DNA from 3 places in the Bradyrhizobium sp. CB3481 genome. Region 2 is predicted to be linked to each of the others. Evidence: predicted binding sites of a transcription regulator. Region 2 holds the regulator's gene; each other region holds the start of a gene.
The links. The regulator PhoB, encoded in region 2, activates phosphate uptake and scavenging genes when phosphate is short. The targets are predictions, from matches to a motif close to TGTCATNNANCTGTCAT.

Region 1 (10,651 bases), 4.0 Mb from region 2:
GGTAATGGTGTGGGTCGTGGAGACGGGAACCCCGAGAAAGGTCGCCATGAACAGGGTCGCCGCCCCGCCGGTTTCGGCGCAAAAGCCCTGCATCGGCGTCAGCTTGGTGATCCGCAGCCCCATGGTGCGGACGATCCGCCATCCCCCCATCAGCGTGCCGAGGCCCATCGCCGCCTGGCAGGAGATCACGACCCAGAACGGGATGTTGAAATCGGCGCCGAGATGGCCCTGCGAATACAGGAGCACAGCGATGATGCCCATGGTCTTCTGCGCATCGTTGCCGCCATGGCCGAGCGAATAGAGCGACGCCGAGGCGAATTGCAGGATGCGGAAGGCGCGGTCGACCGCGAACGGCGTCGAGCGCACCGACAGCCAGGACACGATCGCCACCAGCACCAGCGCCAGCAGAAAGCCGACCAGCGGCGACAGCACGATCGCCAGCAGCGTCTTTGACAGGCCGCTCCAGACCGCCGCGGAAATGCCGGCCTTGGCCATGCCGGCACCGACCAGTCCGCCGATCAGCGCGTGCGAGCTCGACGAGGGAATGCCGAGCGCCCAGGTGATCAGGTTCCAGACGATGGCGCCGACCAGCGCCGCGAAGATGACGGTCGCGTCCACGACATCAGGCTCGATGATCCCCTTGCCGATCGTGTTGGCGACGTGCAGCCCGAAGACCAGAAACGCAACGAAATTGAAGAACGCGGCCCAGATCACCGCGTATTGCGGGCGCAGCACGCGGGTCGATACGATCGTGGCGATCGAATTGGCGGCGTCGTGCAGTCCGTTGAGGAAATCGAACAGCAGCGCGACTGCGATCAGAAAGATCAGAATCGGAAGGCCAAGGGAGGCGTCCACTGAATTGGCCCCTGCCCTATATCACTTGCTTGAGCATGATCTCCGCGCAAACGCGTTCCGCGTTTGTCGCGACGGAAAACCGGTATCCACTTTTCCGGATCATGCTCATACCTGTTCGATCACGATCGAGTTGATTTCGTTGGCGACGTCGTCGAAGCGGTCGGAAACCTTTTCCAGATGCTTGTAGATCTCGGCGCCGACGACGAAGTCCATCGAATTGCCGTTGCGGTGCTTGAGGAACAGCTCCTTCAACCCGATGTCGTGGAGGTCGTCGATGCGGCCCTCCAGCTTGCCGATTTCCTCCGTGATGGCGGTCAGCATCGCGACGTTGGCGCCGATCGATTGCATCAAGGGAATCGCCTTGCTGACGAGATTGGCGCATTCGACGAGCAGCGTGGCGATTTCCCGCATCGGCGGCTCGAACGAGCGGACTTCGAACAGCACCACCGCTTTCGCGGTCTGCTGCATCTGGTCGATGGCATCATCCATCGCCGTGATCAGGTTCTTGATGTCGCCGCGATCGAACGGGGTGATGAAGGTACGGCGGACGGCGGTCAGTACCTCCCGGGTAATGCCGTCGGCATCGTTTTCGAACTGATTGACGCGCTGGCAGAATACCGGCGTCTCCTCGCCGCCGCGGAGCATATCCTGCAACGCCAGCGCGCCCTGCACGACCGTGTGGGCATGCCGGGCAAACAGGTCGAAAAACCGCTCCTCCTTGGGCAAAAAGGCACGAAACCAGCGAAGCATGGGGGGTATTTTCCGTCGTTCAGAAATGGCCGGCCGGGCGGCCTGTCACGAAACTGTCATAGACCATTCGGAAAAAAAACGCGCCACAGTGGGACCCCGGAACCGGATCATCCACCGCTTTGTGAAGCCGAAAATCGCGCCAAAATCGGTCGTTTTACAGGGACCGGCGGAAATAATGGGCAATTTCGCCGATGATGCCGCGTCGGAAGGTCAGCACGCAGGCGACGAAGATGACGCCCTGGATCACCGTCACCCACTGGCCGAAGCCGGCCAGATATTGCTGCATGGCAATGATCACGAAGGCACCGACCACCGGGCCGAAGATGGTGCCGAGGCCGCCGACCAGCGTCATCAGCACGATTTCGCCCGACATCGTCCAGTGCACGTCGGTGAGCGAGGCATTTTGCGCCACGAACACTTTCAGCGACCCGGCAAAGCCCGCAATCGTCCCGGACAGGATGAAGGCGAGCAGCTTGTACTGGTCGGTCTTGTAGCCCAGCGAAATCGCACGCGGCTCGTTCTCGCGGATCGACTTCAAGACCTCGCCGAACGGCGAGTTGATGGTGCGGTAGATCAAGAGGAAGCCGCCGAGGAAACCGGCTAGCACCACGTAGTAAAGCACCGTCGGCTTGGCGAGGTTGAACACCCCGAACAGATAGCCCTGCGGAATGCCCTGGATGCCGTCTTCGCCATGGGTAAACGGCGCTTGCAGGTAGACGAAGAACAGGAGCTGCGACAGCGCCAGCGTGATCATCGAGAAGTAGATGCCCTGCCGCCGAATGGAGATGAAGCCGGTGACGACGGAGAGCGCCGCAGCGCCGGCGACGCCGACCAGAATTCCAAGTTCGGGCGAGACGCCCCAGACCTTGAGCGCATGCGCCGAGCAGTAGCCGGCCGTGCCTAAGAACATGGCGTGGCCGAACGACAACAGGCCGCCATAGCCGATCAGGAGGTTGAAGGCGCAGGCCAGCAGCGCAAAGCACAAGGCCTGCATGACGAAGAACGGGTAGATGCCGGTCAGCGGCACGAGCCCGAGCAGCACCGCCATCCCGGCGAATACGGTCATTTCGTCGCGCATGGCGCGCGGCGTTACGGGGAGTGTGTCGTCAGTCAATGCGCTCATGTCAGGCCGCCCGTCCGGTCAGTCCCGTTGGCTTCACCAGCAGCACCAGCACCATCAGCACGAACACCACGGTGTTGGAGGCCTCGGGATAGAAGTATTTGGTCAGACCCTCGATCACCCCCAGCGCGAAGCCGGTGATGATGGAGCCCATGATAGAACCCATGCCGCCGATCACCACCACGGCGAACACGACGATAATGAGGTCGGCACCCATCAGCGGGCGGACCTGGTTGATCGGCGCCGACAGCACGCCGGCAAGCGCCGCCAGGCCGACGCCGAGCCCGTATGTCAGCGTGATCATGCGCGGCACATTGATGCCGAACGCGCGCACCAGCGTCGGATTTTCAGTCGCGGCGCGCAGATAGGCGCCGAGCCGCGTCTTCTCGATCAGGAACCAAGTCGCCAAGCATACCACCAGCGAGAAGATCACCACCCAGCCGCGGTAGACCGGCAGGAACATGAAGCCGAGATTGATACCGCCCTGCAGGCCGCGCCTGCAGAATGCATCCTGCGGGGCGCTCGGCGAGCAGTCGCCGATCTGCGGATAGTCCGGGATGGCATAGGGCAAACCGGACGAGCCGAAATAGTTCTGGAATACGCCTTGCACGATCAGCGCGATGCCGAAGGTCAGCAACAGGCCGTAGAGATGGTCGAGCCCGGTCAGCCATTGCAGCATGGTCCGCTCCAGGATCATGCCGAAAACGCCGACGGCGATCGGCGCGATGATCAGCGCCCACCAGTAGCCCATGCCGGTCAGGTGGAGCAGGAAGTAAGCGCAGAACGCGCCCATCATGTAGAGCGCGCCATGGGCGAAATTGATGATGTTGAGCATGCCGAAGATCACGGCGAGCCCGAGGCTGAGCAGCGCGTAGAACGATCCGTTGATCAGTCCCACCAGGAGCTGGGCGTAGAGAGCTTGCATCGGTTTCGCACTCGATCTCGTTTAAGAAGCGGAATCGCGCCAGAACGCGAAAGGAGGCCCGCCGGCACGGCGCCGGCGGGCCGCTGTTGTTATTTCTTCACCAGCGGACAGGCACTTTCCGAGAGCGGTCGGAACGCCTGTTCGCCCGGGGTGGTCCCGATCAGCTTGTAATAGTCCCACGGTCCCTTCGATTCGGCGGGTTTCTTGACCTCGAACAGGTAGGCCGGATGAATCTTGCGGCCGTCAGCGCGGATCGTGCCCTTGCCGAACAGTGCGTCGTCGGTCGGCGTCTCCTTCATCTTCGCGACCACCTTGGCGCCGTCATGCGGATTGCCGCCCATGGCGTCGATCGTCTTGAAATAATGGATCAGGCCCGAATAGACGCCCGCCTGCACCATCGAGGGCATCGCCTTGTTCTTCATGCGCTCGGAGAAACGCTTGGAGAATGCACGGGTGCCGTCGTTCAGATCCCAGTAGAAGGTTTCGGTGAAGTTCAGCCCCTGCGCCACCTTCAGCCCGAGCGAATGCACGTCGGTGATGAACAGGAGAAGACCGGCGAGTTTCTGGCCCCCGGCGACAATGCCGAATTCCGATGCCTGCTTGATCGTGTTCGTGGTGTCGCCGCCGGCATTGGCCATGCCGATGATCTTGGCCTTGGAGGCCTGCGCCTGCAGCAGGAAGGACGAGAAATCCGACGAATTCAGCGGATGCTTGACGCCACCGATCACCTTGCCGCCCGCCTTGACGACGACGGCCGTGGTGTCCCGCTCCAGCGCGTGACCGAACGCGTAGTCCGCGGTCAGGAAGTACCAGGTGTCGCCGCCGGCCTTCACCAGCGCCTGCCCGGTCGAGTTGGCGAGCATGTAGGTGTCGTAGACCCAGTGGATGGTATTGGGCGAGCACTGGGCATTGGTCAGGTCCGACGTCGCCGCGCCGGTATTGATCATGATGGAGTTCTTTTCCTTCACCAGATTATTGACCGCCAACGCCACGCCGGAGTTCAGCACGTCCATGAAGATGTCGACCTTCTCGACGTCGATCCATTGACGCGCGATGGTGGTGGCGATGTCGGGCTTGTTCTGGTGGTCGGCAGAGATGATGTCGATCTTCCAGCCCTTGGCCGCGAGGCCGGAGTCCTCGACCGCCATCTGCGCGGCAAGCGTGGAGCCCGCCCCGCCGAGGTCGGAATAAAGGCCCGAATTGTCGGTGAGCACGCCGATCTTGACGGTCTTGTCCTGCGCCAGGGCGACACCGCCTGCGGCAAACGCCAGCGCGGTACCGAGGAAGAGAGCCGAAATTTTGTGTTTCATAGTATCTCCAATAATCCAGAGTGCAGCGAGTACCAATTAAACACCGAGATAGGTGTGGAGCTTGTCCATGTTGGCCGACAGTTCGGAATTCGCAAAACCGTCGATCACCTTGCCGTGCTCGACGATGTAGTAGCGATCGGCGACCGTGGAGGCGAAGCGGAAATTCTGCTCCACCAATAGGATGGTGAAGCCTTCCGACTTCAGCCGCGCGATGGTGTGGCCGATCTGCTGAATGATAACAGGCGCAAGGCCCTCGGTCGGTTCGTCGAGCATCAGGAAGCGCGCGCCGGTGCGCAGGATTCGCGCGATCGCCAGCATCTGCTGCTCGCCGCCCGAGAGCTTGGTGCCCTGGCTGCTCAACCGCTCTTTCAAGTTCGGAAACAAATCGAAGATCTGATCGAGCGACAGCCCGCCGCTGCGCACCACCGGAGGCAGCAGGAGGTTTTCGCGCACGTCGAGGCTTGCGAAAATACCCCGCTCCTCCGGGCAGAACGCGATGCCCATCCGCGCGATCCGGTCCGATGAGGCGCGGATGATGTTTTCATTGTTGAAGCGGATCGAGCCCGTGCGCTTGCCGATAATTCCCATGACGGACTTCAGCGTCGTGGTCTTGCCGGCGCCGTTGCGGCCGAGCAGCGTCACCACCTCGCCGGCCTTCACGTTGAAATTGATGCCGTGGAGGATGTGGGATTCGCCGTACCAGGCCTGCAGGTCGGAGACGGAAAGCACTTCCGCGCTCGCCGGTTTGGTGGCGGCTTCGGCCATTTTCAGATCAGGCATGACCGGCTCCCAGATAGGCTTCCTTGACCCGCTCGTCCTTCGAGAGCTCGGCGTAATTGCCCTGCGCCAGCACCTGCCCGCGCGTCAGCACGGTGATGATGTCGGACAGGTTGGCCACCACGGAGAGATTATGTTCGACCATCAAAATGGTATGCTTGGCCGAGATGCGCTTGATCAGCGCTGCAATCTTGTCGATGTCTTCATGGCCCATGCCGGCCATCGGCTCGTCGAGCAGCATCATTTCCGGGTCGAGCGCCAGCGTGGTTGCGATTTCGAGCGCGCGCTTGCGTCCATAGGGCATTTCGACCGCCGGCGTATTGGCGAACTCGCTCAGGCCGACGTCGTTCAGAAGCTCGATGGCACGGCCGTTGAAACGATCGAGCACGCTCTTGGAGCGCCAGAAATCGAACGAGCGTCCATGCTGGCGCTGGAGTGCGACGCGGACATTCTCCAGTGCGGTCAGGTGCGGAAACACCGCCGAAATCTGGAAGGAGCGCACGAGGCCAAGCCGCGCCACGTCGGCCGGCGCCATCGCGGTGATGTCCTGCCCCTTGTACAGAATCTGTCCCGCCGAGGGCTTCAGAAACTTGGTCAGGAGATTGAAGCACGTGGTCTTGCCGGCGCCGTTAGGCCCGATCAGCGCATGAATGCTGCCACGACGCACCTTGAGGGCGACATCGCGAACGGCGAAGAAACCCGCGAATTCCTTGGTTAATCCGTGGGTCTCGAGAATAAACTCATCAGCCAAACAAATTTCCCCCGTCAGCCGTCTCCACGAAGCCGTTCGCGTGCGGCCCATTTTCCCTGCTCGGGCGAGCTCTGCCGGACGTTCCTTAAACCGCGCCGAGCCCGCCGCCTCCGGGCCGGAATATGCCGTCAACGCGGTGGATTAGGCAAGGTGGAAAGCTGCCGCGGGGAAAAGCGGCATATGGCGGTTCCGGATGCGCCATAAGTCGAATGCCCGGCCCGCTGCCTGGGCCGGACCACGGCCACACCTTCAGCAGGAGTCTTGCGCCAGCAAGCCATCGTTAACGGTGTTCTGCTGCAATCAGGCGGTTTCACACAATATTTCCGCCTCCGTCGCATCTTTGCGCGATTTGGATAGCCAGGAATTGCCGCCTTGGAATTTGAGAGCGTCGGACCGTCGGTCGTCAAATCGATCAAGCAGCGCGATCTGCTCAACACCTGGCTGCGGCTATACGCCCGCAACCAGTCGGTGCCGCGCATCTCGGAATATCAACCGGCGCGGATCGACGATGAACTTCCGGATCTGGTATTCTACACCGTCGACACGACAGTGCAGTCGCCGCGACTGACCATCCAGAGCGACGGCACGCGAATGTCGACCGCCTACGGCAATACTGGCAAGGGGCGCTATCTCGACGAGTACCTCGGCACAAGGCTCGCGCCGATGGTGATGCCTGTCTATTATGAATGCATTGCTCGCCGCCTTCCCGTGTACACCATCGCCGACATGAACGACATATACGGGCGGATCGTCGCCTATGAGCGGCTGTTGCTGCCGTTCGCCGACGAGGACAGCGTTACTCATATCATCGCCTCGCTGAAGACCATCAGCGAAGACGGCGGCTTCGAGATCAAGAACCTGATCCGCGGCAACGACAAGCTGCCGGCGCCGAAGCTTCGCACCATCATCGACCGCGATCTGTTTCATCGCGCACCCGGCCGCATTCCGTCCGGTGATGAACTCGAATTCGGCTAGGCCTTGCGCCCGCGCGATTTCGACGACACTTCCTTGCCGTAAACGTCCGGCTTGAAGCCGACCAGCAATTTGCCGCCGAGATCGAGCACCGGGCGCTTGATCATCGAGGGCTGCGCCAGCATCAGCGCCAGCGCCTTGCGCTCGTTCAGACCCTCCTTGTCGCTATCGGGCAGCTTCTTGAATGTCGTGCCCGCGCGGTTGAGCAGCGTTTCCCAGCCAACATCGTCGGACCATTGCTTGAGCTTGTCCTTGGCGATGCCGGCAAGCTTGTAGTCGTGAAAATCATAGGCGACGCCATGATCGTCCAGCCAGGCGCGCGCCTTCTTCATCGTGTCGCAGTTCTTGATGCCGTAGATGGTGATGGGCATTTTCGGTGCATTCCGGAATGTTGTTATCGGCCCCGTGGACCGGATTGAAGGTAAGCAGAGCGGCGACCAGCTTAAGGCCGCTTCGGAATGTCGAGCCCGCGCTGCACCGCCGGCCGGGCGAGCCCGCGCTCCAGCCATGCCGGCACTTCTTTCAGCGTATCGAAGGCGACGAGATCGCGCGCACCGTAGAAGCCAATCAGGTTGCGCACCCAGCCGAGCATGGAGATATCGGCGATGGTATATTCATCGTCCATGATCCACTGCCGCCCGGCAAGCCGCGTTTCCATCACCTCAAGCAGCCGTCTCGACTCGGCGACGTAACGCTGTAACGGGCGCTTGTCCTCATATTCCTTGCCAGCGAATTTGCGGAAGAAGCCGACCTGGCCGAACATCGGCCCGATGCCGCCCATCTGGAAATGCAGCCACTGGATGGTCTGGTATCGCTGCGCCGGATCATCAGGCAGAAGCTTGCCGGTCTTGTCAGCGAGATATTGCAGGATCGCGCCGGACTCGAACAGCGGCAGCGGCTTTCCGCCCGGCCCATCGGGATCGAGGATCGCCGGGATCTTACCGTTCGGATTCAGCGACAGAAATTCCGGCGTCTTCTGGTCATCCTTGCCGAAATCGACCAGATGCACCTCGTAGGGCAAGCCGATCTCCTCCAGCATGATGGAAACCTTGACGCCGTTCGGCGTCGGTAGCGAATAGAGCTGAAGGCGATCAGGGTGCTTGGCGGGCCAGCGCTTGGTGATGGGAAATACGGCGAGATCAGGCATTGATTCGTTCTTTTGCTTGGTTTGCGGTGCCGCGCTAATGTACGGCCGATGCCGCACATAACAAGACCTGCCCCGCCCCATGACTGAACATCCAACACCGCCGAAGCTCGGCCTGACCGATGCTGAACTTGCGGTTTATCCGACGGTCTTCGCCAGCGACGTGCTGAAGGATCGGGTCGTTGTCGTTTCAGGCGGCGCCGGCGGCATCGGGCGCGCCATCGCGTGGCTGTTCGCCCGGCTCGGCGCACATGTCGCCGTGGTCGGTCGCGACGGAAGCAGACTCGACGCGCTGGTGGGCCAATTGGCCGGCCGCGGCCTCAAGGCCTCGGCGCATGTCACCGACATCAGGGAGCCCGATGCGGTCAATCAACTGTTCGATGCGATCTGGGCTGCGCAGGGCCGCATCGATGCGCTCGTCAACAGCGCGGGCGGACAGTTTCCGCAGGCGGCCATCGATTTTTCCGTGAAGGGCTGGAATGCCGTCATCAACACCAATCTGAACGGCACTTGGTACATGATGCAGGCTGCCGCGCAGCGCTGGCGCGCGCACAAGCACCCCGGCAGCATCGTCAACATCGTGGTCGTGACCACGCACGGCCTTTACGGCATCGCGCACACCATTGCCGCGCGGAGCGGCGTGATCGGATTGTCACGCGCGGTGGCGGTCGAATGGGCGCCGCTGAACATCCGCGTGAACTGCGTAGCGCCCGGCGCGATCGAAACCGAGGGCTGGGCGGTCTACACGCCGGAAGCGCGCGCCGCCTACCCGCGCTCGAACCCGATGATGCGCGTCGGCTCGCCCTGGGAGGTCGCGGAAGCAGTCGCCTTCCTCGCCGGGCCCTCGGCGAAATTCGTGACCGGCGAAACACTGACCGTCGACGGCGGCAGTCAGCTCTGGGGTGAGACCTGGACCACCGGCAAGCCGGCCTATTTTAGCGGCGACGCCGAATGACGCGCTGAAGGCCCGGTACCCGATGACATCCCCACCCACGACGCGCTATCGCCTCGCGATCTTCGATTTCGACGGCACGCTGGCCGACTCGCTGCCATGGTTCCGCTCCTCCTTCCAGGAAACCATCATGCGATATGGTCTGACGCCGACCACGCCCGATGAGCTCGAGAGCATGCGCGGACTATCCGCGCGGCAAATGATGGCGCGGCTTGGCGTATCGATGTGGCAGCTTCCCGCGATCGCGAACGACATGCGAAAGCGCAAGCTCGCCGCCGCGAGCGAGATATCCTTGTTCGACGGCATCCCGGCGATGCTGTCGGGCCTCCAACAGATTGGGATCAAGACCGCTATCGTCAGCTCTGACAGCGAGGCGTCCATCCGGCAGGTGCTCGGGCCTGCTACCGCTCTCATCGCCGGCTTTGACTGCGGCGCCGCGGTGTTCGGCAAACACAGGAAGTTCCGCCGTGTCGCCCGCCGGCTGGGAATCAAGCCGGCGGAGACGATCTGCATCGGCGACGAGATCCGCGATATCGAGGCGGCGAAAACGGCCGAAATGGATTCGGGCGCCGTGGCCTGGGGCTTCGCCCTGCCGAGCGCGCTGCAAGCGGCAGGACCGACGCATCTGTTCAATTCGATTGAAGAGATGACCGCGCGGCTGGCCAGCATGAAATGATGCCGGGCGATGCATCTGCCCGCACGTTGCCGCCAATGGCCGTCATGCCCGCAAGCCCCATCGGGCGATGTGTCGATGCCCCCTCAGACTGCGCACGAGCACAAACTCGGTCACCGTCCAGACGACAGGCTCGATGGGATACTCATCCGCCCTGCGCGCGTCATACAACAGCGTGACGTGCGGCGTGAAATTCGTATTGGCCGGTCGCCGCAGGCCGCCTCGCATCAGCGTAGCCGCGAGCGTCTGCCGAAACGATTGTAACCGGCGCAACCCCGCCTCGCCGACCAGGACAAAAGGGCGATTACCCGGTCCGCCGCGGAAGCTCGTCGTCCGATCGAACGACACCTCAAACGGCTCAGCCCGGAAATCCTCGGCTGCCTCGCACGCTGCGCAAACCTGGCGATCCGGCAAGCCGGTGA
Region 2 (10,651 bases):
CCCGTCGGGCTCGGCATTGCGGTGTTTCTCACCGAAATCTGTCCGCTATGGCTGCGCCGCCCGATCGGCCTTGCGGTCGAGCTGCTCGCCGGCATTCCCTCGATCATCTACGGCATGTGGGGCTTCTTCGTGCTCGGCCCGTTCCTGGCCAACACCTTCCAGCCGCTCATGATCAACCTGTTCGACGGCGTGCCGGTGCTGGGCGCGATCTTCGCCGGCCCCCCATCCTATCTCAGCCTGTTCAACGCCTCGCTGATCCTCGCCATCATGGTGCTGCCCTTCATCACCTCGATCTCGGTCGACGTCTTCAAGACGGTGCCGCCGGTCCTGAAAGAAGCGGCCTACGGCGTCGGCTGCACCACCTGGGAAGTCGTCCGCAACGTCGTCATTCCCTATACGCGGGTCGGCGTGATCGGCGGCATCATGCTGGCGCTCGGCCGTGCGCTCGGCGAGACCATGGCAGTGACCTTCATCATCGGCAACTCGTTCAAGATCCAGTCCTCGATCTTCGCGCCGGGCACCACGATCTCGGCGGCGATCGCTTCCGAATTCGCCGAGAGCGACGGGCTGCACCAGTCCGGCCTGATCCTGCTAGGCCTGCTCCTGTTCATCCTGACGTTTTTCGTGCTGGCCGCCGCGCGGCTGATGCTGATGCGTCTGGAAAAGAAGGCGGGCAACTGACATGAACGCGATCTACGCTTCCCGCCGCCGCAAGAATATCGTCATCAAGTTCCTGTGCCTGGGCGCCGCGGCATTCGGCGTCACCTGGCTGGCGCTGATCCTGTTCACGCTGTTCTACAACGGCCTCACCGGGCTCAATCTCGCCGTCTTCGCCCAGGACACGCCGCCGCCCGGATCGACCGAGGGCGGACTGCGCAACGCCATCATCGGCTCGATCATCATGACAGCGATCGGCGTCGGCATCGGTGCGCCGCTCGGCCTGTTCGCGGGCACCTATCTCGCCGAATATGGCAAGCACGACAAGCTGACCTCGGTGATCCGCTTCATCAACGACATCCTGCTTAGTGCGCCGTCGATCATCATCGGCCTGTTCATCTACGGCGCGGTCGTGGTGCCGATGCGCGGTTTCTCGGCGATCGCCGGTTGCCTCGCGCTCGCCGTGATCGTGATCCCCGTGGTGGTGCGCACCACCGAGGACATGCTGGGACTGGTGCCCAATCCGCTGCGCGAGGCCGCGTCCGCGCTCGGTATGCCCCGCTCGCTGGTGATCCGGCGCATCGCCTACCGCGCCGCCCGCGCCGGCCTGATTACCGGCGTGCTGCTTGCCACCGCCCGCGTCGCCGGCGAAACCGCGCCGCTGCTGTTCACCGCGCTGTCGAACCAGTTCTTCAGCCTCGACCTCACCAAGACGATGGCGAACCTGCCGGTCACCATCAACAATTTCGTGCAGAGTCCCTATGCCTACTGGAAGCAGCTGGCCTGGGCCGGGGCGCTCCTGATCACGCTTACCGTATTGGCCCTGAATGTTGGCGCGCGCATCCTTGGCGCCGAGAGGACATCCAAATGACCGAACTGTCCGTATCCGTGAGTAACGCGAGCGGTCCCGTTTCACAGATGCCGCTGCCGGACGCCGCGCCGAAGGTGACGGTGCGTGGCCTCAACTTTTATTATGGCGAGCACCACGCGCTGAAAAACATCAACCTGACGCTCGGCACCAACCGCGTCACCGCCTTTATCGGCCCGTCCGGTTGCGGCAAGTCCACGCTGCTGCGTATCTTCAACCGGATGTACGATCTCTATCCCGGCCAGCGCGCCACCGGCCAGCTGCTGCTCGACCAGACCAACATCCTCGATCCCAAGCTCGACCTCAATCTGCTGCGCGCCCGCGTCGGCATGGTGTTCCAGAAGCCGACGCCGTTCCCGATGACGATCTACGAGAACATCGCCTTCGGCATCCGCCTCTATGAGAAGATCTCGAAGTCCGAGATGGACGACCGCGTCGAGAAGGCACTGCGCGGCGGCGCGCTGTGGAACGAGGTCAAGGACAAGCTCAATGCCAGCGGCCTGTCGCTGTCCGGCGGCCAGCAGCAGCGCCTATGCATCGCGCGCACCGTCGCGGTCCGGCCAGAGGTGATCCTGTTCGACGAACCGTGCTCGGCGCTCGACCCGATCTCAACCGCCAAGATCGAGGAACTGATCCAGGAACTGTCGGAGGACTACACCATCGCCATCGTCACCCATAACATGCAGCAGGCGGCGCGCGTCTCCGACAAGACCGCTTTCATGTATCTTGGCGAACTGATCGAATTCGACGACACCAACAAGATTTTCACCTCGCCCGGCGATCGACGTACGCAGGACTACATCACCGGCCGGTTCGGTTGAGGAGACAGAGATGGGTTCCGAACACACTGCCAAAGCATTCGATAGCGATCTTCAGGAATTGACCCGTCTCGTTGCCGAGATGGGCGGCCTCGCCGAGCGCATGATTTCTGAATCCGTTGACGCGCTGGTCCGCCGCGACGTCACCCTCGGCTCGCGGGTCGTCGCCTCCGACGTCGAGATCGACCGTCTGCAGCATCTGATCGAGGAGCGCGCGGTGTTGACCATCGCTCGCCGCCAGCCGATGGCGATCGACTTGCGCGAAATCGTCGGCGCCATGCGCGTCGCCACCGACCTGGAGCGGATCGGCGACCTCGCCAAGAACATGGGCAAGCGCGTCGCGGCGCTGGAGAAGGATTTCCAGCCGCTGAAACTGATGCGTGGCCTGGAGCACATGACCGACCTCGTGCAGTCGCAGGTCAAGTCAGTACTGGACGCCTATGCGGCGCACGACCTGCCCGCGGCGATGGCGGTGTGGAAGGGCGACGAGGAAGTCGACGCCATCTGCACCTCGCTATTCCGCGAGCTGCTCACCTATATGATGGAAGATCCGCGCAACATCTCGTTCTGCATCCATCTGATGTTCTGCGCCAAGAACATCGAGCGGATCGGCGACCACGCCACCAACATCGCCGAGACCGTGTTCTACATGATCGAGGGGCAGCAGATTCTCGACAAGCGCCCGAAGGGCGACATGACGACGTTTGCTGCGACCATTCCCAATAGCTGAGGATGATAGGATGAGCGCACGCATCATGGTGGTCGAGGACGAGGAAGCGCTGACCACGCTGTTGCGCTACAACCTCGACGCCGAAGGCTATGAGGTCGAAACCGTTGCACGCGGCGATGACGCCGATACAAGGCTGAAGGAACGGGTGCCCGACCTCGTGGTGCTCGACTGGATGCTGCCGGGGCTATCAGGCATCGAGCTGTGCCGCCGCCTCCGCGCGCGGCCCGAGACCAAGCAGCTGCCGATCATCATGCTGACGGCACGCGGCGAGGAGAGCGAGCGCGTGCGGGGTCTTGCGACCGGCGCCGACGACTACATCGTCAAGCCATTCTCGGTGCCGGAATTGCTGGCGCGGGTGAAGGGCCTGCTGCGGCGCGCCAGTCCCGAGCGGCTCGCCACCGTTTTGACCTATGGCGACATCGAGCTCGACCGCGAGAAGCGCCGCGTCGCGCGCTCCGGCCGCCAGATCGACCTCGGCCCGACCGAGTACCGCCTGCTTGAATTCTTCCTGGAGCATCCCGGCCGCGTCTTCAGCCGCGAGCAGCTGCTCGACAGCGTCTGGGGCCGCGATATCTATATCGATGAGCGCACCGTCGACGTCCACATCGGCCGCCTGCGCAAGCTGCTCAACCCCGGCCGCGAGCAGGATCCGATCCGCACCGTGCGCGGCGCCGGCTACGCGCTCGATGATCGCTTCGCGAAGGCGGAGCAGCCGCAGTAGCGTTCCACGGCTATCTCCGCACCCTCAGCCGTCGTCCCGGCCCATATGCGCAATTGCGCATCAGGAGCCGGGATCCATAACCACCAATCTCGATTGTCGAAATGCGCTGGAGCCCCAGCGAGGCATAACCACGCGCAACGATGGTTATGGGTCCCTGCGTTCGCAGGGACGACGTCGTTGAGGCAGTTTGCTCTTAGCGCACACAGCCGTCGTCCCGGCCTTTGAGCCGGGACCCATAACCACCAATCTCGATTGTCGAAATGCGCTGGAGCCCCAGCGAGGCATAACCACGCGCAACGGTGGTTATGGGTCCCCGCGTTCGCGGGGACGACATCGTTGAAATAATCCCGCGCGCCCGCCCTTACCGCGTCGTCTTCGGCTGCTGCCGCCGCCGATCGGCAGCGGGCTGGTAGGCGATGCGCGAGTGGTGCGCGCAGTAGGGCAGGCCGGTGAGCGCCTTGCCGCCGCAGAAGAAGAATTCCGGGCTTGCGGGATCGCCGACCGGCCAGTGGCAGGTCGCTTCGTTCAGTTCGAGCAGCGACAGGCGCTGGCTCATCGGCACCACATTGTCGAAGGCAACCGGATCGGGCTCCAGCTCCACCTCGAAGGCGTGCGCGAGCGCGGTGTTGCCGCGCGACACCGGCCGCGATACCCGCATCATCTGCTGGGCGGCGGGGCGCGCCTTGCGCTGCCGCGGCGCGGCCGAGGAGGGGCTCTTGGCACGGCCGGACAGGCCCAGGCGGTGCACTTTGCCGATCACGGCGTTCCGCGTCACATTGCCGAGTTCCGCGGCGATCTGGCTGGCCGATAATCCGGCTTCCCAGAGCTTTTTCAGCTGCTCGACGCGATCGTCGGACCAGGTCAATACCGTCATCGTATGCTTCCCTTCGCGTCGCGCCGGCCAACCTGGGGCAGCGCCCGCGATGTCATTCGTCTCAAAAATCCCTGCGGTCAGAATCCCTTAGCCCTCGCCGGGCGCGATATGGGCGCCCGAACGTTTACGCTTTCACAAAAGACTCTTAAGGGATCAAAACTGCCGCACGAGATGTCGTACCCGACAGCCCAAACGCTACAATATGGCGTGACTCGGGCGCAAGAGTCCGCGCCCCGACGTCCACATGTTCTGACATCTAGGCATTCCACTGCGTGTTTTCCACCACACCGCAATCCTACGGATTCACCATCTTGCACTGCAGGAAAGGCCGTTCCATGGCGTGTTGACAGCGCCCCGCGCCCACATAGAATACCTCTCGCGTGCCGCCCTTAAGCGGCGGCACGTTTCGTTTCGCAAGACCGGCTGTTGCCGACTTCGCGCCAAGGCACGCGTGTGCTCCGCGGCAGGTCTTGAAGGCAGGTCTCAAACCTCAAGTGATTGTCATGACCAATAGCGCCACGTCGCATCTGCTCCCCGTCTTCGCCAGGGTCGATCTCGGCTTCGAACGCGGGGAGGGCTGCTGGCTGACCTCGACGAGCGGCGAGCGCTATCTCGACTTCACCTCGGGGGTCGCGGTGAATGCGCTGGGCCATTGCCATCCGCATCTGGTCAAGGCGCTGCAGGAGCAGGCGACAAAACTCTGGCACATGTCGAACCTGTTCAAGTCGCCCGACGGCGAGAAGCTCGCCGCGCGGCTCTGCGAGCAGAGCTTTGCCGACCTCGTCTTCTTCTGCAATTCCGGCGCCGAGGCGATGGAGGGCGTGATCAAGGTGGTGCGCCGCTATCACGCTTCCAAGGGACATCCGGAGCGCTACCGCCTCGTCACCTTCGAAGGCGCGTTCCACGGCCGCACCCTGGCGACGCTCGCCGCCACCGGCTCCGCCAAATATCTCGAGGGTTTTGGCCCACCGATGGACGGTTTTGACCAGGTGCCGCATGGCGATCTCGAAGCGGTGAAGAAGGCGATCGGCCCGCAGACCGCCGGCATCCTGATCGAGCCGGTGCAGGGCGAGGGCGGCGTGCGCTCGGCGCCGCAGGCTTTCTTCAAGGCGTTGCGCCAGCTTTGCGACGAGCATGGCCTGTTGCTCGCATTCGACGAGGTGCAGACCGGCATGGGCCGCACCGGCGATCTCTTCGCCTACAAGCGCGTCGGCGTGACGCCGGATGTGATGTCGCTGGCGAAAGCGCTCGGCGGCGGCTTCCCGATCGGGGCGGTGCTGACATCAGCGGAAGCCGGCTCCGGAATGACACCGGGCTCGCACGGCTCGACCTTCGGCGGCAATCCGCTGGCGATCGCGGCCGCCAATGCCGTGCTCGACGTCATGCTGAAACCCGGCTTCTTCGACCATGTGCAGAAGATGTCGCTGCTGCTCAAGCAGAAGCTCGCCTCGGTGGTCGACCGCTATCCTTCCGTGCTGTCGGAAGTGCGCGGCGAAGGGCTGCTCGTCGGCGTCAAGGCGGTGGTGCCCTCGGGCGATCTCGTCAACGCGCTGCGTGACCAGAAACTGCTGACGGTCGGCGCCGGCGACAACGTCGTGCGTTTCCTGGCGCCGTTGATCGTGACCGAGGCCGAGATCGATCAGTCCGTTCAGATGCTCGAAGGCGCCTGCGCCGCATTGTCGGGCGCGCAGCTCAAGAAGGCGGCGGGATGATGAGCAAGTCCGTCCGTCACTTCCTCGACATCAATGAAATGCCGTTGGATGAACTGCGCAACATGCTGGCCTTGGGCGCCGACATGAAGGCGAAACTGAAGGCGCATGAGAAGGCCAGGAAGCCGCTCGAAGGCAAGACACTGGCGATGATCTTCGAGCGTCCCTCGACCCGTACGCGGGTCTCGTTCGACGTCGGCATGCGCCAGCTCGGTGGCGAGTCCATCATGCTGACCGGCGCAGAGATGCAGCTCGGCCGCGGCGAGACCATCGCCGATACCGCGCGCGTGCTGTCGCGCTATGTCGATGCGATCATGATCCGCATCCTCAATCATGATGCACTGCTGGAGCTCGCCGCGCACGCCACGGTGCCGGTCATCAACGGGCTGACGCGGCGCTCGCATCCCTGCCAGGTGATGGCCGATCTGATGACCTACGAGGAGCATCGCGGTCCCATCGAGGGCAAGACGGTGGCCTGGACCGGCGACGACAACAACGTGCTGGCGTCCTGGGCGCACGCGGCCGAGCGCTTCAAGTTCAAGCTCAATGTCGCAACCCCGCCGGAGCTCGCGCCGAAAAAGGCGATGCGCGACTGGATCAAGGCGACCGGCGCGCCGATCGTGCTCGGCACCGATCCGGAAGCCGCCGTGCGCGGCGCCGATTGCGTCGTCACCGACACTTGGGTGTCGATGGGTGACAAGGAGGGCGAACACCGCCACAACGTGCTGAAGCCCTACCAGGTCAACGAAAAGCTGATGTCGCTGGCCAAACCGGAGGCGATCTTCATGCACTGCCTACCGGCGCATCGCGGCGAGGAGGTCACCGACGAGGTGATCGACGGCCCGCAATCGGTCGTGTTCGACGAGGCCGAGAACCGCCTGCACGCGCAAAAGGGCATTCTGGCCTGGTGTTTTGACGCGGTGGGGTAACTCTCTCCGTCGTCCCTGCGAACGCAGGGACCCATACCGCGTGATCTCACGTTTTTGGCAATGTGGGAGACATCGTACGTGACGATGAAAGCCGGTGGTTATGGGTCCCTGCTTTCGCAGGGACGACGCATGGCGACGGTTTCATCGCTCTTCAACCCCTTTCACTTTGCTCTCCCAGACCCCAGATAGAGCGCCATGATTTCACAATCCCCCGACATGAAAATCGCTGGCGATGCGCCCGTTCGCGCGCCGTCGTCCGTTCCCGTCGACGATGCGGTGCTGCCGTTCGAGGTCGCCTCGCTCGATCTGCGCGGACGGCTGACCCGGCTCGGCCCCGCGCTCGACGATATCCTGACCAAGCATGATTATCCGGCGCCGGTCGGAAAATTGCTTGGCGAAGCGATCGTGCTGGCGACGCTGCTTGGTTCGGCGCTGAAGTTTGACGGCCGTTTCATTTTGCAGACGCAGACCGACGGGCCGGTGTCGTTTCTGATCGTGGATTTCCAGTCGCCGGATCGGCTCCGCGCCTATGCGCGCTATGACGCGAGGCGGCTGAAGGACGGACAGGATTCAGGCGCCCTGCTCGGCAAGGGTCATCTGGCGATGACCATCGATCAGGGCGGCGACATGAGCCGCTATCAGGGCCTCGTCGCGCTCGACGGCGGCGGCCTGGAAGATGCCGCGCATGAATATTTCCTGCGCTCCGAGCAGATCCCGACCCGCGTACGGCTCGCGGTCGGCGAGGAATGGCGCGGCGGCGACGGCGGCAAGCACCGCTGGCGCGCCGGCGGCATGCTGCTGCAGTTCCTGCCGAAGGCGCCCGAGCGCGCGCGGCAGGCCGATCTGCATCCGGGCGATGCGCCCGAGGGCACGGAAACGCATCAGGTCGCCGAGGACGACGCCTGGGTCGAGGGCCAGTCGCTGATCGGCACGGTGGAAGATGTCGAACTGATCGATCCCGACCTGTCGGGCGAGCGGCTCTTGTATCGCCTGTTTCACGAACGCGGCGTGCGCGTGTTCACGTCGCTGCCGCTCCGCGCGCAATGCTCCTGCTCGCGCGAGGCAGTCTCGGCCATGCTGAAGAGTTTTGCGCCGAAGGACCGTGCCGAGATGGTGAAGGACGACAAGGTGGTGGTGACCTGCGAGTTCTGCTCCTCGGTCTACCAGTTCACCCCACATGAAGCGGGCGTGGAGGAGTAGCGTTCGCTCGTTGTTTCGTAGGGTGGGCAAAGGAGCACAGCGACGTGCCCACCATCCATCCGCATCGACGCTGCAATGGTGGGCACGCTCCGCTTTGCCCACCCTACAGCAGCGGTGATGCAATTGCCCGACGGGCAAATCACTTCTGATTTACAGAAGTCGCGTCAAGCCAGTAATTTCTGAGAATCAGAAATATTCCGCTTCCGTTTTGACCCAAATCAGCGGCATAAATACCGCCGTCTCACCGCGAGATGAGGGGCGTTGGCCATCGTCACTGACGCGCGGGGAGATGCGATGGACGCCGATGCCATGACGGACGAGTGTGGCTGAGGCGTACGGTCAAGTCGTGTGGTTCTGGCGCCGTGGTGCTGGCGTTAAGTCTTCAAGATGCGAAAGCGTCTTGCGGGCGACGGAGGCAAAAGAGCCGTTCTCCGGGAAGAGCACGAAGTAAGCCGTAAAGCCATTGCGCAGGGAAGGCCGGGATGCTTCCGCCGAACCTGTATGCTCGTGTGCACCTCTTGCCATGCGCATAATGGCACACGAGACCGCGGGTGCGGCGCGCACCCGGTCTTCCCTGCGCCCTCTTATTGGAGAGGGCGGGAAGTTTCAGCAAACCTCGGACAATTCATGTCGCGAGATCGCCGCCTCATATTCAGTTGTCATCCCCGCGAAGGCGGGGATCCAGTATCCCAGAGACGTCAGTGATTGAACCGAGAAGCCGCGGCGTACTGGATCCCCGCCTTCGCGGGGATGACAGCGGTGTGTGCAGTGCTATCTCAGCAATGGGCGCGCTGCCTCTAATTCAACACCCGCCGGTTATCCGGGCTATCCAGCGAGAACGTCGGCACGTCGATCTCGAACCGTTCGCCGCTTTCGTTGACCATCTGGTAGCGGCCGGTCATGAAGCCGGAGGCGGTCTGCAGCGGCACGCCGCTGGTATATTCGAAGCGCTCGCCGGGTGCCAAGACAGGCTGCTCACCGACCACACCTTCGCCGCGGACTTCCTGCTTGCGCCCGGTCGCGTCGGTGATGATCCAGTGACGGGTGCGAAGCTGCACGGTCTCGGCGCCGGTATTGGTGATGACGATGGTGTAGGACCAGAAGTACTGACCGCGATCGATCGACGAGCGCTCTGGCAGGAAGTTTGGTTCGACGGTAACTTCGATCTGGCGGGTGACGGCGCGGTACATGCGGGCAAGCTTCCGGAAATCCTGCGTCGTATCATAGCCGGGAAAACCGGCGGAACCAATCGCCGGGCCATCAGGTTTGTCGCTTGCCTGATCGCGGTTTCAACACAGTTCCGCTCTAGAGCGCAACCGCGCGCGGTCCGGGCCCGTATCTCCTGTCGGCGTATCTTGTGCGCAAGTTGCGGGCCGATATTATCTTTTCCGGACAGTGCACGCGTCAAAGCTCAACCAACGGTGCCCGATGTCGTCCATTGCTGATCCAGTTGCCGGAACGCCTCTCAGCGACGTCAAGGCTGCGGCGCCGGCGATTGCGGTGCCGGTCGCCGGAGAGCGCGAATTGCGGCTCGACCTGTTTCGCGGCATGGCGCTGTGGCTGATCTTCATCGACCATCTGCCGACCAACATCCTGACCTGGTTCACGATCCGCAATTACGGATTTTCCGACGCCACCGAAATCTTCATCTTCATCTCCGGCTACACCGCCGCCTTCGTCTATGGCCGCGCGATGCTGGACGCCGGTTTCGTGGTGGCGACCGCGCGCATCATGCGGCGCGTCTGGCAGATCTACGTCGCCCATGTGTTCCTGTTCACGATCTTCCTGGCGGAAATCTCCTATGTCGCGACCCGTTTCGAAAACCCGCTCTACAGCGAGGAAATGGGCATCATGGATTTCCTCAAGCAGCCCGACGTCACCATCGTCCAGGCGCTGCTGCTGCGCTTCCGTCCCGTCAACATGGACGTGCTGCCGCTCTACATCGTGCTGATGCTGTTTCTGCCGATCATCCTGTGGCTGCTGAAGTGGCGGGCCGACGTCGGGCTGGCATTGTCGGTGCTGCTCTACGCGCTGACCTGGCAATTCGACTGGTACCTGACGGCCTATCCGAGCGGCTTCTGGATCTTCAACCCGTTCGCCTGGCAATTACTGTTCGTGTTCGGCGCCTGGTGCGCGCTGGGCGGG
Region 3 (10,651 bases), 680 kb from region 2:
GCCATATATGCCTTGAGGTCGGCAAGGTCCGTGCTCAACATCGCACCCCTCCCCGTCACGCGGCGGCGCTGGACTTGCGCTCGCTCAGGATCACCTCAAAACCTTCGAACTTGGGATGGCCGAGGTAGAGGCTCTCGCCGGTCTTGTTGTCGGCGCGGGCATGCGCGCGGCGGAATTCTTCCGATTTGGTCCAGGCCTCGAATGCGGCCTTGTCGACCCAGACGGTATGCGACGAATACAGCGTGTGATCCTCGGCCACGGGCCCCTTGAGCAGGTGGAATTCGACGAAGCCGGCCATGTTGCTGAGATAGGACTCGCGCGTACGCCAGACGTTCTCGAAGGCCGCCTCGGAGCCAATCTTCACCTGGAACCGGTTCATCGCGATAAACATTTGAAATCTCCTTAGCTGGGTTGCTGGGGTGCGCCTGGCGTACCGTTTGGGTTGGCTAGTAAACATGAAACGCACCGAAGCCGCGCTGGAGCATCAGCGCGGCCGGGTGCAACTGGACTGGTTTGTCAGCTCGTCGAACTACGCTCCGCCAAAGTGAATCTTCAAGCCGGCCTTGTAGACCCTGCCCGGGCCGGGGCTCGACCATAACACGTCGTTCTGCGTGGTGCCGTCGGTGGAACTGCCGGGAATCGCATAGGGCCGGTAATACTGATTCAAGAGATTGTCGATCGAGGCCGTGAAAACAACGTCCTTGGTGGCATTCCAGGTCAGATAGAGGTTGACCAGTTCATAGCCAGTGGCAGGCAGATAGCCGGCCGGCACGTCGTTGTTGGCCCCGAACGAAGACCATTGCGCCGCCAGGATCAGCCTGCGGTCGAGCAGGCGCACACCACCGGTCGTGGTGATCTTGCGCGGCGTGATGGTCGCAAGCCCGACATTGGTGTCGACATTCTTGCCCTGCATCAGGTGACCGGAGAAACCGACATACCACAGACCGGCGTCGTATGCCGTTTCCCACTCGAAGCCTTCGATCCGCGCATGCGCGATGTTCTGATACTGGAAGAACTGGCTGAACTGGCCGGGGACCGGGACCAAGATGGCGGACCGCGGGGTCGAACCGACCAGGTCGATATAGCCATCGACGTCGTTGCGGAAGACATTGAACTTGCCGCGGAAGCTGTCACCAGCCGCGAACACGTCATTGTATTTCAGGTTGAGACCGACTTCCTTGTTCTTGCCGATCTCCGGCCTCAAGTTCGGATTGGGCAGGAAACAGAACAGGCCGGCAGAGCCGTCCGGGCACGGGAACAGCGGAGGTCCGCCGCCGGTGGCGTGCGCGCCGGCGATCAGCGTCTCGGTAATCGCGGGCGCGCGATAACCTTCGGCGTAGCTGGCATACGGCGTGAAGCCAGGTACTGGCGTTATACCGACGGTGAACTTCGGCGAGAACCGGTCGCCGCCACCGCCGGTCGCAACAAACGGCGAATGAAGATCGTAGCGGTCGTAACGGATCGCGCTGACGGCCTCGAACCAGGTCGAATAGTTCTGCTTCAACTGCGCGAACCCGCCGGAAACCGTACGCAGCCCGCCGGGCGTGGTGACGTTGGAATTGCCACGGCTATCGAAGGTCGAGACGTCGTCCTGAAACGCATCGAGGCCGAGCGTGACGGCGTTGCGCCAGTCGCCGACATTGAACCGCGTTGTATTGTTGACGTCGATCCCGAGCGTGTCGAGCTGATAGCCGCGGCGATCACCGACACAACCGGAAATGTTGTTGCCGGGATTGCCCAGCGTACACGTTCCGCCGCCAGTGGTGATGCGGTTGTTGTAGGTCTTGACCTGGTCGTTATCGGTGCGATTGCCGTAGAGCGACAGATTCCAGTCCCACAGATTGTCATCCGGCCTGGCGTATTTCCAGGTCAGCGTTCCTGTGTAATTCTTGGCATCCGATGCGTAGACCGAGGAGCCGGCGATCGCCGCCGGCGGCGCTGAGGTCGTTGTCGGCCCGCGATTGAATTGGCCGATGTTGTACTGATAGTCCTGGAAGACGCCGCCGAGCTTGATCTCGTGGCCTTCCGCCGGCCGCACTGTGACCTTCATCAGCCCGGCAGCGATCTCGTTGCCGGTGTTACCGATCTCGGTGCCGTTGCCATCCTTGTAATTGCCCTGCGTGCGGTAGACCGCGCCGCCGAACACGTCGACATTGGGCGTGGCGCGCACGCCGCCGAAGATCGAACCCATGCCGCGCGCATTGTTCGTGCCGCCGGAGCCCGTCATGTCGACGCCCCAGCGCTCGCCCGGACGCACGACATCATCGATATCCTTGGTGCGGAACGAGACCACGCCGCCGATCGCGCCGGAGCCGTAGATGTTCGCGGTGGGACCGCGCACCACGTCGACGCCGCCGACCAGCTCTGGATCGAGGAAGAACGAGCCGTTGGCGTTGTGGCCGCTACGCTGATAGTTCTGCCGCGCGCCGTCGACGACGACGGCGACGCGGCCGAAATCCTGCAGGCCACGGATGTTGATGACGGTCGAAGGATCGTCGCCGCGCTCCTGGAACGACACGCCAGGCACATTATAAAAAACGTCCGACAACCGGTTCGGCTGCAAACCCTGAATCTGCTCGAGCGTCACCACGCTGACCGGCGCTAGCGCATCGATCGCGCGCTCCTCGGTCTTCGAGGCCGCCACCGTGATCGTATCCAGCGATTGCACTGGCGCAGCTCCAATCTGCGCCCGTGCATTCATCACGGGCGCTGCCGCCTGCTGACCCTGCGGCGGTTTTTCCGGCTTGCGTCGGGACTGCTTCTGGCGCTCGGACGCACCGCTCGCTACCTGCGTATCCGCCGTCTGTGCGTTGCTGGCTTCCCCGCCCAGCAATGCAATTGAAAACACCGACGCGCCCAACAAGAGGGCGCGCGACATCCTAGCCCCGTCAGCCATAAAACCCCGACCCCGATATCTGTTCTTGGGTTTGGCTGGCGGGCGCTGCGCGTAACTTGCGAGCTGCTTGCTGGCTACCACATTCTCGACGCGGGCCTTTCGCCGGCATCGTGTCATACTTGGTTACGTGGCAGGTTCCGCGTGGTCAAGAACCGCATCAGGCAGTTTATATCAATTGTAAATTGCCATAGTTGGATTGCGGCACGTCGCAACTGTACAAACATGGGGCATCACATAGAATTTCGGGGCGCCACCAACGACATGTCCGCAGCATCTGGAGACAACGCCCGGACCAAAGCCGGCAGCGCCGCCACTGCCGCCAGATCGCTCGCGATCAGCGGCAACCGGATCGACAGCCGCGAGCTGTTCGCGACCGAGCGTGAGATCATCATCACGCATGGCGAGGACAATTATCGTCTTCGGCTGACGTCACAGAACAAGCTGATCCTGACCAAGTGACCGATCAGGTGAACCTTTGATGACAATTTGTCGCACGCTCGCATGGACGGCCACCGCCTGCTTCCTGCTCGGCGGCGTGGCGCTCGGCGCTGGCATCACTGTGCATGATGCACGCAATCGCGACGTCATCATCAGCGATCCGGCGCGAATCGTTTCGATCGGCGGCGCGATCACCGAAATTCTCTATGCGCTGGGTTTCGAGGACCGCCTCGCCGGCGTCGACTCGACCAGCCTGTTCCCGGCCGCGGCGCTGCGCGACAAGCCAAATGTCGGCTACATGCGCCAGCTTTCGGCCGAAGGCGTGCTCGGCCTCAATCCCTCGCTGGTGCTCGCGGCGCAGGGATCCGGGCCGAAGGAAACCATGGATGTGCTCGAGGCAGCCAAGGTGCCACTGGTGCTGGTGCCCGAGACCTTCTCCGAAGCCGGCCTGGTCGAGAAGATCAAGCTGGTCGGCCACGCCATGGGCGCGGACAAGCGCGCCGAATGCCTGACGGCAGCGGTCACCGACGACCTGGCGCAACTGCGCGAGCTCAGGGCCAAGGTGACCAAGCCGGTCCGCGTCATGTTCGTGATGTCGCTGCTCAACGGCCGCGCCATGGCTGCGGGCCAGAAGACCGCCGCCAATGAGATCATCGCCCTCGCCGGCGGCGTCAACGCCATCGACGGCTATGAGGGCTACAAGATCATCAACGACGAGGCGATCATCGCGGCCAAACCCGACGTTGTGCTTTCGATCCAGCGCGGCAAGGATTCGGTGGATGCGGAAGCCGTGTACGTCCATCCGGCCTTCGCACTGACGCCGGTCGCAGCGAACAAGACCTTCATCTCGATGGAAGGACTTTATCTGCTCGGCTTCGGGCCGCGCACCGCGGCCGCGGCACGCGATCTCTCGATCAGGCTTTACCCGGCGCTGGCACCGCAGGCGGAGAAGTTCAAGCCGTCGGCATTGACGGCTAATTGCCGAACATGACCGCACTCACTGACGCCAAGGCGAAGCGGCGGAGCGGGTATTCGTTCCGTCCGGCGGCCTCGCTGACGCTCATTTTCCTGCTGATCGTGCTTGCCGGCACAGTGCTGATCTCTCTCACCTTGGGGGCGGCCGGAATCCCGCTGGCACGGCTACCCGCGGCGCTCGGCCTGTGGGCGGACGCCTCGCCGGCGCCAACGCTCGCGCGCGACCAGCTCGTGCTGTGGTCGATCCGTATCCCGCGGATCGCCGCCGCGGCGATGGTCGGCGCCCTGCTCGCCGCATCCGGCGCGATCATGCAGGGGCTGTTTCGCAATCCGCTGGCCGATCCCGCGCTGGTCGGCGTATCCTCCGGCGGTGCATTTGCCGCCGCCGCGGCGATCGTATTTACCGACAGCCGATTTGGCCAAAGCCTGCAATTCATGCAGCATCAGCTACTACCGCTGGCCGCCTTCGGCGGTTCGCTGGTAACGACCATCATCCTCTATTCGATTGCGAGCCGCTCGGGCCGGACGTCGATCGCAATTTTCCTGCTGGCCGGCATTGCGATCGCCGCTATCGCTGGTGCCGGCATCGGACTGCTGGTATTCATTGCCGACGACCGGCAGCTCCGCGACATCACGTTTTGGATGCTCGGCTCGCTCAGCGGCGCAACGTGGCCCAAGCTCGCCACGCTGGCGCCAGTGCTCGCCATTGCCGCGATCGCCTGCATCTCGATCGCGCGCGGGCTTGATGTCCTGGTGCTCGGTGAAGCCGAAGCGTTTCACAGCGGCGTCGATGTCGAACGGTTGAAGCGGATTTCGATCGTGCTGGTGTCGGCGATGACAGGCGTGGCGGTTTCCGTCTGCGGCGTCGTCGGCTTTGTCGGCATCGTGGTGCCGCATCTCTTGCGGCTGGTGATCGGGCCGGCGCACCGGCTGCTGCTGCCGGCCTCCATGCTATCAGGCGCGGTGCTGCTGACGGGTGCCGATACGCTGGCCCGCACCACCGTGGCGCCCGCGGAAATGCCGATCGGCATTTTGACGGCCGCGGTCGGCGCGCCGTTCTTCCTGGGTATGCTGCTGCGGCAGCGTGGGCTGGTGTCGCTATGACTGCCCTGCTCGACGCGCAATCGCTCTCGATGGCCGTCGGCGGCGCCACGCTGGTCGATAGCGTCAACCTGCGCGTCCAGACCGGCGAGATGGTCGCGATCGTCGGCCCCAACGGCGCCGGCAAATCGACGCTGCTACGAATGCTGTCGGGCGACATCCGCCCGACCAAGGGCCGCATCGCGCTGAAGCAGCGCGACATCCACCTCTATCCGCCGCGCCTGCTCGCCCGTCACCGCGCAATGCTGTCGCAGCATGTCAACGTCACCTTCCCGTTCACGGTCGAAGAGATCGTCCATATGGGCGCCGGCGATGCCGGCCGCGCCGCCGCGCAGCGCCTGGTCGATGCCGCGCTCGACGAGGTGGGACTGGCGCATTTCGGCGCACGGCAATTGCCGACGCTCTCCGGCGGCGAGCAGCAGCGCGCGCATTTCGCCCGCGTGCTGGTGCAGCTTGCCTGCGGCGAGGCGCAGTACGGCCCCGGCCTCCTCTTGCTGGACGAGCCGACCTCCAGCCTCGACATGCGCCACCAGATTGACCTCGTGGAAATCGCCAAGCGGCGCGCGCAGAACGGCACGGCTGTCATCGCCGTGCTGCACGACCTCAATCTCGCGATGCGTTTTGCCGGCCGCATCGTGCTCTTGCATCGCGGCCGGCTCGCGACCGATGGCGGCTGCAGCGAGGCTATCACGGCTGACACCATCCGCCGAATATTCGAGGTGGATGTAGAGATCGACTACACCGACCAGGGCGTGCCGTTCCTGCTGCCGCAGACCATGCGGCCGGCCGGTGCGCCGACGGCATAACGCCGCAAGGCTTATCCAACGGCGTCACCGGTTGTTCACGGAACTGTCAGGTGATTGTAACAGCCGCTCCGCAAGACAGGCGCATCGCTACCTACAGGAGATCCGCCATGCGCGTGTCGTTGCTCTGCTCTGTCGCGTCCATATTTCTGGCCGGTACCGCCTTCGCTCAAGGCGAAGGCGAATTTCCCGCCACGCTGAAAAGCCATGCGGTGCTGCCGGCCGAAACCTTCATCGAGGCACCGGCCGACGCACCTGATGATCTCAAGACCTCAGGCAAGTACACCACCGGCAAGCGCGTCGACGCGGTCGGCAGCGTGATGGGCAAATCCTATGAGCGTCCGACCAGCGTCGCGCTGCCGTTCAAGGGCCAGCCGCTGCAGGGCCATTCCGGCATCAAGGTGATGTCAGACGGCTCATTCTGGGTGCTCACCGACAACGGCATGGGTTCGCGCTACAACTCGGCCGATTCGATGCTCTATCTCAACCGCCACAAGATCGACTGGGCGAGCGGCAAGATCGAGCGCCAGGAAACCGTCTTCCTGCACGATCCCGACAAGAAGGTGCCGTTCCGCATCGTCCATGAAGATACCGCCAAGCGCTATCTCACCGGCGCCGATTTCGACACCGAGGGATTCCAGATCATCGGCGACACCTTCTGGATCGGCGATGAGTTCGGGCCCTATGTGCTGAAGGCCGACAGGATGGGCAAGATTCTCGCGGTGTTCGAAACCACCGCCGACGGCAAGCCGGTGCGCTCGCCGGACCACTGGTCGGTGCAGTCGCCGGCCGCGCCCGGCGCGAGCTACACCACAGTCAATCTGCGCCGCTCCAAGGGATATGAAGGTTTTGCCGCCTCCAAGGACGGCAAGTTCCTGTACGGCCTGCTCGAGGGCCCGCTATGGGACGCCGAGAAAAAGGACTTTGAAGAGGTCGACGGCAAGGAAGCGTCGCGCATCCTCGAATTCGACGTCGCCGCCGAAAAGTTCACCGGCCGCTACTGGCAGTACGTGTTCGAGCAGAACGGCCATGCGATCGGCGATTTCAACATGATCGACGCGACCAGCGGCCTGATCATCGAGCGCGACAATGGCGAGGGCACTGCCGACAAGGCCTGCCCGGCCGGCCAGCGCGGCGAGAATTGCTTTGCCGACCTCGCCAAATTCAAGCGCGTCTACAAGGTCGAACTGACGGACGCCAATGTCGGCAAGCCGGTGCGCAAGGTGGCCTATATCGACCTGATGAAGATCAAGGATCCGAACAAGAAGGCCCGCAAGCCGCTCAATGACGGCGTGCTGACCTTCCCGTTCTTCACCATCGAAAACGTCGACCGCGTCGACGACACCCACATCATCGTCGGCAACGACAACAATTTGCCGTTCTCCTCCAGCCGCGAGCCGAACAAGGCCGACGACAACGAGTTCGTGCTGCTCGAAGTCGGTGAATTCCTGAAGGCGAAGTGAGTTGCTCCTCCCTCTCCCCGCCTTTCGCGGGGAGGCGGTTGGGGTGAGAGGATCTATCCTCGTAATCACTGCCAATTGAGTCTGCTGAAGCAGCCCTCACCCCTCCCCTCTCCCCGTGAAGAACGGGGAGAGAGAGAAGAAAGCCGCTATCGGTACACCGCCTCGTGCCGCCTTCCGATCGCGTTCGATCGCACCATCCATTCCGGCAGAGCCGCGCCGTCGCGATGCCGGCCGCCGGCAACGGCGGCAGCCCAGGCCGCCACGGCGCCGAGCAGGATGGCGGTGGCAACGGAGAACGCCAGGATGATGCTGCTGCGCCGCGAGCGCGCGATCGCGGTTTGGGCAGCGCCAGCGACGCTATCGACACGCTTCTCCGCATCGCCTGCCGAGAGTCCCGTGAGCGCGGCGACCTGCTGAATGAGGTAGGTTCGGTCATCAGCGCTCAGGCCGCTATGGCTCGACGTGGTGAGCAGGATGCGACCTGCCTCGGCGCGCTCGGCGCTGAGGTCGACATTGGGCGCGCGGCGGCCGGCGCGAAACAGCCGGTCCAGCTCGTAGCTCAATAGCGGCTCGGCCGCGCCGGCCTGCGCAGGACCGCGCAATGAGGCCGTCCGGTTGACCGTCGCCGCGCCGATCAGAGCGGCGAGGATGGCGCCCATCACCACGGCGAGCGCCCAGCTACCGAGGCCGTGGGCGCCGTCGACGTGCTCTGTTTCCTCCACGGCGGCCGGGCCGGCCGAATTACGGGCATGTCCGGCGATGTAGCCGCCAAGGCCGAACGACAGCACCGCCTGGATGATCAGATAAAGGCCCGAGAGGATCGCAAGCGCTGCGGACGCATCGCGCCATGTCGGCGCGGCCGACGTTACGCCAAGGCCGATCGTCACCGCGAATGTCAGCAGCACCGAAGACAGCGCGGTGGCCGCGAAAGCGCCGAGCACGATCGGCGACCACTGCAAAAAACGCGACGCGACATCGCTGCGCGCCGCCGGCGTGATGTTTTCCATCGATATCTCCATCGCACTAGCGAAGGCCGAAGAACGACAGAACCGCCAGAATGACGACGATCAAGCCGACCAGATAGATAAGTCCGTGCATGGTTTCCTCCTCCAAATGTCCCGCCGCCATGTCCGAACCGACAATTTTTGCATACCGGCAAAGTTCCTCCCGCTGGCAGGAAAAACATGCAACGAAGCGACCTCGCGTGCGGCTTTAACCAGTTGAGGGCGCACCTTTATTTGTGCGGACTGATCCCCATATTGGATGGATGCCGACATTGCCAAGGACATCAGCTTGACCGAGCAGCTCGCTCTTTTTGCGCAGGAGAAAGCCTCGCCGGAGGGACTGCGCTATGCCCCGGAGTTCATCACGCCGGCGCTCGAGCGTGAGCTTATTGGACAGGTCTCGGCATTGCCGCTGCAGCCTTTCCAGTTCGGCGCGTTCGAAGGCAAGCGCCGCGTCGCTTCCTTCGGGTTCCGCTACGACTACACGCTGCAACGGCTGCGACCGGCCGAACCGATCCCCGCCTGGCTGCTGCCGCTGATCGAAAAGGTCGAGGCCCATGGCGGCCCGTCGACCCAAGTCGCGCAAGTGCTTTGCACCGAATATGACGTCGGTGTGGGGATCGGCTGGCACCGCGACAAACCGCATTTCGATCGCATCTTCGGCCTCTCGCTGGGATCGTCGTGCAAGTTCCGTTTTCGCCGCGCCATTGGCGCGAAGTGGCAGCGTTATACGCTCGAAGCCGCGCCTCGCTCGCTCTACATGATGTCGGGCGAATCCCGCCTGGTCTGGGAGCACAGCATTCCCGCCGTCGGGGCGCCGCGCTATTCTATCACCTTCCGTACGATGGCCGACAGAAAGGCCTAGCGGCGACGGCCTTTGGCTCTGCTAGACTGTCATCCAGAATCGCTGGGAACCAATGGCAAGACGTAGCGGCAGTGCCGATCTCCCCCTGCATGGCGGCCGCGTGCCGCCCTGGCTGGCGACGCGCATGTCCTCGCTCGGCGCCATCATCACGCAAGCCGTTGTACATCACTACGGCCGCGATGAATTCTTGCGGCGGCTGTCGCATCCGTTCTGGTTCCAGTCGTTCGGCGCCGTGATGGGGATGGACTGGCATTCGTCCGGGATCACCACCAGCGTGATCGGCGCGCTGAAACGCGGCCTCAAACCCATGGAGCACGAGCTCGGCATCCGCGTTTGCGGCGGTCGCGGCCAGCACTCGCGCAAGACGCCGGATGAGCTTCGGTTGATCGGCGAGCAGGTTGGCTTCGACAGCGGACCATTGATCCGTGCCAGCCGCCTCGTCGCCAAGGTCGACAGCGCCGCGGTGCAGGACGGCTTTGATCTCTACCTGCACGGCTTCTTCGTCACCGATGACGGCAAGTGGACCGTCGTGCAGCAGGGCATGAACGGCGACAAGCGGCAGGCGCGGCGCTACCATTGGCATTCCGAGCAGCTCACCAACTTCGTCGACGAGCCGCACAGCGCGATCGACGGTCCGGCGCAGGGCGAGATCGTCAATCTCACCGACCACCGCGCGGAGCGCTCGCGGGCCGCGCAGCTCGAATTGTTGAGCGAGATGGGGCCCGATCGCCTCATCAGCGAACTTGCCGCCATAGAGGGCAAAGTACCAGCGCAGGCGCTGCTGCCTCATCTCGTGATGCCCGCACATCATGACGTCCGTGCAAGTGACGTGTTCAGTCGCCGCCTGCATGGCACGCTGGCCGCGGCGGCCGAGCGCGGGCCAATCGATTTTCCGGAGCTGCTGCTGACACCGGGCGTCGGGCTGCGCACCGTGCGCTCGCTCGCCATGGTCGCCGAAGTCGTCCATGGCGCGCCTTATCGCTTCAAGGATCCCGCCCGCTTCTCGCTGGCGCATGGCGGCAAGGACCGCCATCCCTACCCCGTGCCGATCAAGGTCTATGACGAAACCATCCGCGTGCTGAAATCGGCGGTGCAGAACGCAAAGC

Region 1: a site for PhoB is predicted at 1,649-1,665, ahead of QA643_RS23000 (DUF47 domain-containing protein). Genes of this name have one in related genera too.
Region 3: a site for PhoB is predicted at 6,261-6,277, ahead of QA643_RS06690 (esterase-like activity of phytase family protein). Genes of this name have one in related genera too.

The regions. Positions count from the first base shown of each region.
Region 1 covers NZ_CP121647.1:4,709,070-4,719,720, forward strand. The annotation lists gene QA643_RS22995 (inorganic phosphate transporter) at 1-855, opposite strand, end outside; gene QA643_RS23000 (DUF47 domain-containing protein) at 961-1,605, opposite strand; gene QA643_RS23005 (branched-chain amino acid ABC transporter permease) at 1,760-2,728, opposite strand; gene QA643_RS23010 (branched-chain amino acid ABC transporter permease) at 2,730-3,650, opposite strand; gene QA643_RS23015 (ABC transporter substrate-binding protein) at 3,740-4,960, opposite strand; gene QA643_RS23020 (ABC transporter ATP-binding protein) at 4,997-5,740, opposite strand; gene QA643_RS23025 (ABC transporter ATP-binding protein) at 5,733-6,488, opposite strand; gene QA643_RS23030 (PAS domain-containing protein) at 6,861-7,463, shown strand; gene QA643_RS23035 (ArsC family reductase) at 7,460-7,831, opposite strand; gene QA643_RS23040 (glutathione S-transferase N-terminal domain-containing protein) at 7,903-8,607, opposite strand; gene QA643_RS23045 (SDR family oxidoreductase) at 8,687-9,559, shown strand; gene QA643_RS23050 (HAD hydrolase-like protein) at 9,582-10,232, shown strand; gene QA643_RS23055 (2'-5' RNA ligase family protein) at 10,275-10,651, opposite strand, start outside.
Region 2 covers NZ_CP121647.1:703,678-714,328, forward strand. The annotation lists gene pstC (phosphate ABC transporter permease subunit PstC) at 1-681, shown strand, start outside; gene pstA (phosphate ABC transporter permease PstA) at 683-1,528, shown strand; gene pstB (phosphate ABC transporter ATP-binding protein PstB) at 1,525-2,346, shown strand; gene phoU (phosphate signaling complex protein PhoU) at 2,357-3,073, shown strand; gene phoB (phosphate regulon transcriptional regulator PhoB) at 3,084-3,794, shown strand; gene QA643_RS03315 (GcrA family cell cycle regulator) at 4,156-4,668, opposite strand; gene QA643_RS03320 (aspartate aminotransferase family protein) at 5,172-6,380, shown strand; gene argF (ornithine carbamoyltransferase) at 6,380-7,306, shown strand; gene QA643_RS03330 (Hsp33 family molecular chaperone) at 7,502-8,506, shown strand; gene apaG (Co2+/Mg2+ efflux protein ApaG) at 9,304-9,696, opposite strand; gene QA643_RS03340 (OpgC domain-containing protein) at 9,935-10,651, shown strand, end outside.
Region 3 covers NZ_CP121647.1:1,387,183-1,397,833, reverse strand. The annotation lists gene hutX (heme utilization cystosolic carrier protein HutX) at 1-41, opposite strand, end outside; gene QA643_RS06720 (antibiotic biosynthesis monooxygenase) at 56-391, opposite strand; gene QA643_RS06715 (TonB-dependent hemoglobin/transferrin/lactoferrin family receptor) at 530-2,878, opposite strand; gene QA643_RS06710 (hemin uptake protein HemP) at 3,158-3,355, shown strand; gene QA643_RS06705 (hemin ABC transporter substrate-binding protein) at 3,375-4,325, shown strand; gene QA643_RS06700 (iron ABC transporter permease) at 4,322-5,413, shown strand; gene QA643_RS06695 (heme ABC transporter ATP-binding protein) at 5,410-6,216, shown strand; gene QA643_RS06690 (esterase-like activity of phytase family protein) at 6,324-7,676, shown strand; gene QA643_RS06685 (hypothetical protein) at 7,823-8,683, opposite strand; gene QA643_RS06680 (alpha-ketoglutarate-dependent dioxygenase AlkB) at 8,970-9,545, shown strand; gene QA643_RS06675 (DUF763 domain-containing protein) at 9,598-10,651, shown strand, end outside.